3 regions of the Desulfovibrio desulfuricans genome follow, and region 3 is predicted to be linked to each of the others. Evidence: riboswitches for the same ligand, from Rfam matches in the RefSeq annotation. Region 3 holds a riboswitch; each other region holds the start of a gene.
What was found. A riboswitch is a leader RNA that binds a small molecule or an ion and turns the genes downstream of it on or off. The one in region 3 is predicted to bind cobalamin.

Region 1: linked by a shared signal. The riboswitch ahead of DDIC_RS02375 (FecCD family ABC transporter permease) and the one ahead of DDIC_RS08195 (anaerobic ribonucleoside triphosphate reductase) in region 3 are both predicted to bind cobalamin.
Region 2: linked by a shared signal. The riboswitch ahead of DDIC_RS13260 (sirohydrochlorin cobaltochelatase) and the one ahead of DDIC_RS08195 (anaerobic ribonucleoside triphosphate reductase) in region 3 are both predicted to bind cobalamin.

Annotation. Positions count from the first base shown of each region.
Region 1 is NZ_CP036295.1:592,178-595,447, reverse strand. It holds gene DDIC_RS02380 (ABC transporter ATP-binding protein) at 1-120, opposite strand, end outside; gene DDIC_RS02375 (FecCD family ABC transporter permease) at 120-1,199, opposite strand; cobalamin riboswitch at 1,410-1,587, opposite strand; gene DDIC_RS02370 (polyphenol oxidase family protein) at 1,614-2,369, opposite strand; gene DDIC_RS02365 (5-formyltetrahydrofolate cyclo-ligase) at 2,360-3,061, opposite strand; gene DDIC_RS02360 (metallophosphoesterase family protein) at 3,134-3,270, shown strand, end outside.
Region 2 is NZ_CP036295.1:3,140,445-3,143,714, forward strand. It holds gene DDIC_RS13255 (hypothetical protein) at 1-335, shown strand, start outside; gene DDIC_RS13260 (sirohydrochlorin cobaltochelatase) at 459-1,415, opposite strand; cobalamin riboswitch at 1,447-1,663, opposite strand; gene DDIC_RS13265 (30S ribosomal protein S1) at 1,879-3,270, shown strand, end outside.
Region 3 is NZ_CP036295.1:1,968,794-1,972,063, reverse strand. It holds gene DDIC_RS08200 (M16 family metallopeptidase) at 1-1,059, shown strand, start outside; cobalamin riboswitch at 1,734-1,911, shown strand; gene DDIC_RS08195 (anaerobic ribonucleoside triphosphate reductase) at 2,033-3,270, shown strand, end outside.

The DNA.
Region 1 (3,270 bases), 1.4 Mb from region 3:
GACGCCCGCCACCCGCACAACGGGCGGGCCGGATGCTTCGCCGCGCGGCGAGGCCTGAGCGGTTGTCGGCCCACGAGTCGCAGTCTGCCCCGGCACGGACATCCGGCATTCTTCCGCCATCAGCGCCTCCGTACCAGCAGGGCAAAAAACGGACCGCCAAGCAGGGCCGTCACTACGCCCACGGGCAGCTCCTGCCCGCCGGAGAGCACGCACCGCGCCAGCACGTCGGCCCAGACCAGCAGCACGCCGCCGCCCATAAAGGCCGCTGCCAGCAGGGGGCCGTGGCCCCAGCCCAGCAGCAGGCGCAGCACGTGCGGCACAACCAGCCCCACAAATCCGATAACCCCGGCCACAGCCACGCAGCCAGCCGTCATGCAGCTGGCCCCGGCCAGCAGCCACAAGCGGGCGCGCCCCACGTCAAGACCGGACTGGGCCGCCTGCTCGTCGCCCAGGGCCAGCACGTCCAGAGCGCGCCAGCCAAGCGCCGTTGCCAGCAGGCCGGGCACCACGGTGACCAGCAGCAGAGGCATACTGCTCCAGCCGCGCCCCTGAAAGGACCCCATGATCCAGAACACGATGCTGGTCACAGATTCTTCATTAAGGGCCTTTACCAGCGCCACCAGCGCGCCCAAAAACGCAGCCACGGCTATGCCCGCCAAAATAACGCTCTCACGGCTGAAGGCCCCGTCGCCGCGCCCGAGCCACAGTGCGCCGCCAAGCGCCGCCAGCGCGCCAAACAGCGCGGCAGGAGCCACCAGCCCCGCGTGGCTGAACCCGGCAAGCCCAGGCAAACCGCCAAGCAGCGCAACCAGCGGCCCGCCAAGCGCGATAGCCATACTGGCCCCGCAGGCTGCCCCGGCTGAAATACCCAGCGTAAACGGATCAGCCAGCGGGTTGCGCAAAACGCCCTGCAAGGCTGCCCCGGCCATGGCCAGAGCGCCGCCGCACAAGGCGGCCAGACATACGCGCGCCAGCCGTATGCTGACCACAACGCCGGTAAGCGCGGAATCATCCGGCGCTGGCGCAAGACCGACAACAGCCGCCAAAGCGCGAAACACGCTCTGAGCGCTCAGGGGCACAGGTCCCGGCAAGCAGGCCAGCGGCAGTGAAAGCAGCCACAAGACGGCCAGACCGGCAAACACCGGCCAAAGCCTGCGGGATTGCGAGGAGGAGGGAGTAGATGCGGAGATTCTGGTCATGCCGGTCCTCTGCCTTGCCCAGCGGGCAAACGCGGGCCAAAGCGTGGCTGGCCCTGGGCAGACCATTGCCTCTTGGCGGCCAGCGCCGCCCGGGCATAAAAAAAGCCTCTTCCACTCGTGGTGGAAGAGGCCCGTATTTCCTCTTTCCTGCCGGCAAAAACCCGTTGCCGTGGGGCGGTCGCGCCGCACCGAGATGCCGTCATTCCATGACGCGCACCGTGGGGCATGGCAGGTCTTCCGGCTTGGTTCCCCTGCTCCGGCCTTCCCGTTTCCAGTGGCGCTAGATGGAGCAAGGTTAAGAACCTTACGGCGGCGGGTCCGCTCCCGTTTTACACGGGATTCCCTTTTCAAGCCGGTTTCCCGGCTACCAATGCCGCCAACACTCTAGGCGCGGGCTTGCGGCCTGTCAATGGCTCAGGCTTTTATCCACACCAGGCTGGCCTGACGGCCCGACTGCCTTGCGCAACGGTACGAAAAAAACTGTCCGTTGTTGCTGGCCGTGCAGAGGTCCAGCCCGTAAATGCTGCGCGTCGGCAGCCCGGCACGCTCCAGCTGATGCCGCGTAAGCCCCCACAGATCCATGGTTTTGCTGTCGGCGTCAAACCAGGGCAGGTAGGGCTCGCCCCACTCCCTGTCAAAATTGACAAATTCCGCCCTGCCCGGCCCAAGGCTGGGCCCGCGCACGGCCACAAGGTCGCGCGGCTCAAGGCCGTAGCGCTCGCAAAAGCGGGCCACGCCCGTGACGGGAAAGTCGCAACGGTTGCCGCGCCAGCCCGCGTGCATGGCGGCAATGTATTTGCCGCTTTTATGGGCAACAAGAATCGGCTGGCAGTCGGCGGTCTTGATGAGCAGGCCCAGACCGGGACGCGCCGTGCCCATGCCGTCGCCCTCAGCCGTTACGGCTGTCTCGCAGGCCACCGCCGCCGGTTCAAAGACCATCACATCGCCATGCACCTGCATCAGCTCGGCCCAGGCGGTCATACCCTGCGGGCGCAGGTCTGCCAGCAGGCTGCGACGGTTGGCAATGACATGATCGGGGTTGTCCTGCACGGTAAAGGCAATGTTGCCGCCGCCGTATTCGCCAAGGCTCACGCCGCCGCCACGCGTCTGAAAAGCGCAGCCAACCTGCGGCACACCGGGAAACTCAAAGGGAATATAACTTACAGACACAGCATACGCTCTTCAGTACATATGTAGTTGACCCGCTGGTCCCAGGGGGCCAGGGGCAGGGATTCCACCAACTGAAACTCAAAGCACAACCCCACGCGGGGGCAGTTGAGGCCTTTTTCCAGAAAGCGGTCGTAATAACCGCCCCCGTACCCCAGACGCCCACCCGCAAGGTCAAAGGCGACCCCCGGCAGCAGCGCAATGTCCGGCGCAAAGACCGGCAGCTCCGCATCATGACCCGCATTATGACCCGCACCATGACCCGCATCCTTGCCCATTTCGGGCCCCACGCCGGGCAGGCTGTCCAGGGGTTCAAGCAGGCCCATGGGGCCGGGCCGCAAGTGTTCCGGCCCGCTGCAGGGCGCAAAATCCATCAGACCCGACGCCTCTGGCCGCACGCGCGGCAACCATACGGTTTTTCCCGTCTGCCAGGCGGCCTGCAAGAGAACGTGCGTACCAAGCTCGCCCCGCACGCCCACATACAGGGCCACAGAGCGGGCCCTGGCCCACATGGGCGCTCCCAGCATACGCCTTTGCGCCGCAAGACTGCGGGCTTCGGCGATATCTGGCGGCTGCCCGGCGCGCAGGCGGCGCATGGCGCGGCGCACGTCGTCGCGGGCCTGCGCTGTTTGCGGCGACAATACGTCGGCGCCGGCGGCCATGCCGGGCGCGGAGTGCATACTGCGGGAGGACAAGCGGCTCTTTCCTTGTAGGTCGATGTGTGTCACTGTAAAGGCCTGAGGCACTGTAACAAAGGAAGCAACACCATGCCAAGCGCCGACTCTCAGGACTATCTCTGGATAGCCGTGGGCGACATCCACGACGAACCGGAACGCTTTGCCAAAATACCCGAACTTTCGCAGGCTGACGGCATCATCGTTACCGGCGATCTGACCATCACTGG
Region 2 (3,270 bases), 1.2 Mb from region 3:
TCTTTTTTGCGCTCGGCGCAAGCTGCACCGACGGCCCGGCCCTGGACCGGCTGGAAACCATCGGCAACGCCTACAATGCGGGCACGGTGAACCTGTACGCCTCGCTGGCCGGGCTGTGGGACATTGAAAAGTTGCGTCCCTTCACCCTGGGGGCTTCGGTATGGGCTGGTCTGGCGCTGTTGTGGCCCCTCAAACGGGCCATACAGGGCATGCTGGCTCTGGCCGGAGGCATCGCGCCCAAGGCCCTGACGCTCTCATGGCGCTGCTGCGCGCTGCTGGGGGCGCTTGCGGCACAGGGGGGCATGCTGGCGTGGCTGCTGGTGCGCCAGGGCTGACGCAGCCCCGGTAATTCCCCTCCCCGCAACAAAACCGGGGCCGCAAAAAAGGCCGCGCAAGCCGGACGCGCTGTCCCGGCTCATGCGGCCCGTTTACAAAAAACGTGCAGCTGGCGGTTGCCGCTACTGCTTTTTGGGTTCCTTTGTCAGGTCGTCGGCGCTTTCACTCGCGTGGCGCACCAGAATGGCGCGGGCTCCCGCGATCTGGCCCAGGCCCTTGAGGTTGGTCTCAACCTTGTACCCTGCAGCCTTGAGTCTGGAGACCCACGAGTCGTCTTCGGATCCGGCCATGTCGTTGTGGGCGTGGTCGCCCGCCACCAGCATAAGCGGTTCAATCACGACCTTTTTGACCTTGGCGTTTTTAAGCTCGGCCAGCAGGTCGTCCACGCTGCGCGCGCCCTCGACCGTAGCCATAAACACGCGCTTGTCCGCATCGTGAAACACGGCGCGCGTGCCTTCAAAGGTCAGATCGGCCCGGCCATGGCTCTGTCCGTGACCCATGAGCACCAGGGCCGCATCCTTGCCGCGCAGGGGCTTTACGTCGTCAGTGATGGCCCGGATAAGTTCCTGCGCGTCTTTTTGGGATTCCAGCATGGGTCTGCCGAGAAACACCGCGTCAAAACGTCCGGGGTTTTTCTGCAGGTCGATGAGCACGGCCCGCTCAAGCTCGCTGAACTCTTCGCCCGCCATGACATGCAGCGACTGCACGCGCACGACCTTTACGCCGTCGCTGGCAAGCTGCGCCAGGCCGTCGCTGATGCCGCCCACAGGATGCCCCTGCGCGGCGATCTTTTTGCGGATGATCTGCGAGGTATAGGCCCACACCACCGGCTGGCCGGGAAAAGCCGCCTTAAATTCTTCGTCCACGGCCTTCATGGAAACGAGGGCTTCGGGCACGCTGGTGCCAAAGGCTACCAGCAGCACGCCAGCCTTGCCCTGAGGCACGGCGGCGGGGGCTTTGGCCGCAGGCTCGCCGGCGACGACGGCAACAGGCGCGCCCATTACGGCGCACAACAGCAACAGGGGCAACAGGGTGCGGGTGAAAAAATGCAAAATGGAATGCGGCGCGTTACGCAGCATGGCAACCTCCTCAATGGCGCGTTGGCAGGTTGAAGTGTATGAAATGCCGGTGGATATTCGGACTCGAGGGCCATGGGGGCCTGCGCCCCGCGCCTAGACTTCGCCTTCGCCGCTTGCGCGACTGGCCTGTACGCTCCGCCCGTGGCGGAACAGTGAAGCTTCGTTCCCTCTTACCGCAGCGCGACTGTTTCCGATTTGCACGGAATTCCCCGCCGACTTTTTAAAAACACTGCATGCGCCCGCAAAAGTCAAGCGCTCCAAACCCTGCGGCCCCCGTCTGGCAGGGGCTGGCAGCCGACCCCTTCGGCGGCCCCCGCCCAGTGCCGCTTCGGGGACCTGTCCAAATTCCGTTTTTTCGGCGACAATCGCCGATTTGGCGCTTCTTTTTTCTTGTTCTTTTGCTTAAATCCTGATAATAAGTCACCTCCCTGTTATGGGGAAATTATGTTTGGAGGCTGGACATATGGCAGGTTTTGAAACCGGGCACGACACCGAAATTAATTTCGAAAGCGCCCTTGAAAACTACCTCAATCCCGATTTCGGCGATCTTGAGGAAGGCTCTATCACGAAGGGCGAAATCGTCCGCGTGGATGACGACAATGTGCTTGTAGACGTGAATTTCAAGTCCGAAGGGCAGATTCCCGCGGCCGAATTCCGCGACCCCGCCGGCAACATTTGCGTCAAAGTTGGCGATCGTGTTGACGTTTACGTCGTTCGCAAGAACGAAAACGACGGCACCATCACCCTTTCTTTCGAGAAAGCCAAGCGCATGCAGGTGTTCGACCAGCTCGAAGACGTGCAGGAAAACAACCGGGTCATCAAGGGCCACATTGTCCGCCGCATCAAGGGTGGCTACACCGTGGACATCGGCGGTGTGGAAGCATTTTTGCCCGGTTCGCATGTGGATTTGCGCCCCGTGCCGGATATGGATGCCCTGGTCAACCAGGAATTCGAATTCCGCGTGCTCAAGATCAACCGCCGCCGCAGCAACGTCATCGTTTCTCGCCGCGTGCTGCTTGAAGAGGAGCGCGATTCCAAGCGTCAGGATCTGCTGCGCACCCTTGAAGAAAACCAGATTGTTACCGGTAAGGCCAAAAACATCACCGAGTACGGCGTGTTTGTTGACCTTGGCGGCCTCGACGGCCTGCTGCACATCACCGACATGAGCTGGAAGCGCATTCGCCACCCCAAGGAAATGATCACCATCGGTCAGGAACTGACCCTGAAGGTGCTCTCCTTCGACCGCGACAACAACAAGGTCTCCCTGGGCCTCAAGCAGCTTGTGCCTGATCCGTGGCAGGATATTTCCGCCCGCTTCCCCGAGGGCGCCAAGTGCAGCGGCAAGGTCACCAACCTTGTCGACTACGGCGCGTTTGTGGAACTGGAACCCGGCGTTGAAGGTCTGGTGCACATTTCTGAAATGTCCTGGACCCGCAAGCTGCGTCATCCTTCCCAGATGGTTCACACCGGCGACGAAGTCGACGTGGTCATCCTGGGCGTGGACGGCGACAAAAAGCGCATCAGCCTCGGCATGAAGCAGGTTCGTCCCAACCCCTGGGAACTGGTTGCTGAAAAGTACCCCGAAGGCACCATCCTTGAAGGCGTCATCAAGAACATCACCGAATTCGGCATGTTCATCGGCATCGAGGACGGCATCGACGGTCTTATCCATGTTTCCGACATTTCCTGGACCAAGAAGGTGCGTCACCCCAACGAACTGTACAAGGTGGGCGACACCGTGCAGGCCAAGGTGCTGACCGTGGATCAGGAAAACGAAAAGTTCACCCTCGGCGTCAAGCAGCTGGTGGACGATCCGTGGGGCCACGTGCCCAACACCTACCCCGTGGGTTGCACC
Region 3 (3,270 bases):
ATTGGCGACGGCTGCGGCAAGTTGGATGCGCAGGCCGTTGAAAGGTATTTTGCCGACCGCGCCGCTTCGCTCAGCGCCAAGGCTGGACTGCAGACCTTTACCGTTTCGGTGACCGGCCCCGCGCGCTTTAACGCCGACTATTTCGCCATGCTGTCCGACGTGCTGGGCAAGCCCCGGTTTGAAGCCAAGGAGATCAAGCGAGAGGCGGAAAACATGAAGGCGGCCATCCGTCAGCGTGCGGACAGGCCTACCGCGTATCTGTTCTCCCGCGTCAATCCCTTCCTCTTTCCTGGCGGGCAGGCCTACGGGTATGACAGCCTGGGCACGGAGGCGAACCTTGGCAAGTTTACCCCCAAGGATGTGCGTGGGTTCTGGGAGAAACAGCTGGTGCAGCCGTGGGTGCTTGCCGTGGCGGGCGACTTTGACCGCGAGGCCGTGCTGGCCTTTGCCCGCAGCCTGCCCACGCCTGACGGCAAGGGCTTTACCTTGGCAACGCCCTCGTGGGGCGACGCCCGCAGCCTCGACCTGCACCTGCCGGGCCGCAACCAGGCGCACGTGCTGCAGGTCTTTAAGGCTGTGCCCTATACGAATCCCGACGCGCCCGCGCTCATGCTGCTGCAGTCGGTGCTCTCCGGGCAAAGCGGCCTGCTGTTCAGCCAGATGCGCGACGAGCAGGGCCTTGGGTACACGGTCACGGCCTTTTACCGCGCCATGCCCCAGGCGGGCATGATGGCTTTTTACATTGGCACCACCCCCGACAGGGTCGCGCAGGCGCGCGAGGGCTTTGCCAAGATTATTACCGACATCAAGGCCAAACCCCTGCCCGAGGAATTGCTGCAAGCCGGGGCCAACCGTCTGCTTGGCGAGTACTACCGCGACAAGCAGAGCCTTGACGCCCGCGCCGGAGTTGCCGCGACAGATGCGGTGCTGGGCTTGCCGCGCGATTTCAGCAAGTCGCTCATCGACAAGGCGGCCAAACTGACCCCGGCGGATATTCAGGCAGTGGCGCAAAAATACCTGGATGAAAAAAATCTGTATAACATGACCTTGCTGCCCTAGGCGGCGATTACGCCTGTTCCGGGCCGTATGGCTGGGCCGCCCTTCCGCATCTGGCGGGGAGGCGGCAAGCTGTACGGCTCTTTTTTTGCGGCGGCAGGGAGGCTGGCAGTGCGCCTTGTGCCCATGATGCGCAAAAGCCGGCGGTTGGCGCGGCGCACAACGGATGAGGGGGAGTAAATGAAAATTTGCCCAACCCTCAGTTTATCATACAAAAAAAGTTTTTGCAGGCTGATTTTTTGGCAATTTGCGGGCAAATTAGAATGTCAAGTTTTCCCTAAGTTCCCAAGCTGCGGGGGGGCCGTCTTGAAAAGAGGGCGGGGGTAGAGTAGGTTCATTTTTGCGCTTATTGGAACTGCCTTCTACTGAAGGCTCGCACTGGCATCGGCTGCGTTCGCAGTGCCGTGTCAGGAGCGGCAGCGCCATGCGGGCAAGCGTGCCTGCGTGCATGGCGAAATGTTTCGTGAGCGCAATCAACATCACAGTTGCAGCAGGTCACCTGACGTGATCCGGCAGCCTACAAGGGCGAACAATTTTGTCACCGCCCCTCTATTGTGCGGCCTGTACATGGTGAAAATAAGGGCAAATAACAAATTTCAGTAATCTAAACAGTGTTTTGCTTTGAACCTTGGACATGTTTTTTTTGCGCATTTATTGACACAATGCAAGTCTTTTGAGATTTTCTAGACATTGAAAGCGCCATGGAGCTTAATAGGGAATGCCCGTGCAAATCGGGAGCGGACCCGCCGCCGTGAGCCTGTTCAAAACCGCATTTCACTACATGCCACTGGGTAATCTGGGAAGGCAGAAATGCGGCAGGCAAGCCGGAAGACCTGCTTTCAACCGTTCTTAGAAAAAGGATCCTCTGCAACGGGCTTTTGCGGAAGAACCATCACAAATGGGCCAGCAATGGCCCGTCCGCCCGTTTTGACCGGGCGGCCTTTTTGTTCATGGCCCACAAGTTGGAGCGAATTGCATGCTCGTCAGCATAATAAAGCGCGACGGCACGGAAGTGCCTTTTGATTCGGTCAAGATTCTCAATGCCATCACCAAGGCTAACCAGGCTGTGGGTGGTGAAGACATGTCGCCCACCGACCTGCTGTTTGTCACCGAAAAGGTGTGCAAAAAGCTGGAGTCGCGCAGTCTCAAACATGTTGAAGAAATTCAGGATGTTGTTGAAGAAACGCTCATCCAGTACGACTACGCCAAAAGCGCTAAGGCCTACATTCTCTACCGCGCAGAGCATACGAAGATCCGTAATGCGGAATCGTATCTCATGGATATTTATAAAAAACTCACCTATTCTCCTGCCCTGCAGGAGGATATAAAGCGCGAAAACGCCAATATCGACGGTGATACGGCCATGGGAACCATGCTCAGGTACGGTTCTGAAGGCTCAAAGTTTTTTATCGACAATTACATTTTGCCCAAGGATGCCTCGGCCGCGCATATCAACGGCGACATCCATATTCATGACAAAGATTTTTACATGCTCACGGAAACGTGCTGCCAGATAGACCTGATCCCCCTGTTTAAAAACGGTTTTTCCACGGGGCACGGGCATTTGCGCGAGCCCAATTCCATTGAGAGCTATTCGGCCCTTGCCTGCATCGCCATTCAGGCCAACCAGAACGAAATGCACGGCGGCCAGAGCGTGCCGCATTTTGACTTTGCCATGGCCGAGGGCGTCGTCAAAACCTACCGCAAGGAATATGAACGCGCCTTTGCCGCCTTTTTGCGCATCAGTAACGGGCTTGAAGAACAGGCCGCCATTGATGCCGCCAGAGGGTTCATTGGTCTGCTGCCCGAAGGCCCGCGCCTGGGCACCTGCGACGATTTTGGCGCTGCCCTGACAGCGGCTGCCCCCGAAGATCAGCGCGACATTGCGGCGCGTGCGCACGCCTACGCTGCGGGCGAGGCCCTCAAGTATACCGAGCGCCGCACGTATCAGGCCATGGAAGCCCTGATCCACAACCTCAACACCATGAATTCTCGCGCCGGGGCGCAGGTTCCCTTCAGTTCCATCAACTACGGCACGGATACCTCGGCTGAAGGCCGCATGGTTATCAAAAACCTGCTGCGCGCCACCAAGGCCGGGCTGGGCAACGGCGAAACCTCCATTTTCCCCGTGCAGATTTTCAAGGTCAAGTCGGGCGTCAACTACAATACTGAAGATCCCAACTACGACCTGTTCAAGCTGGCCATGGAAGTATC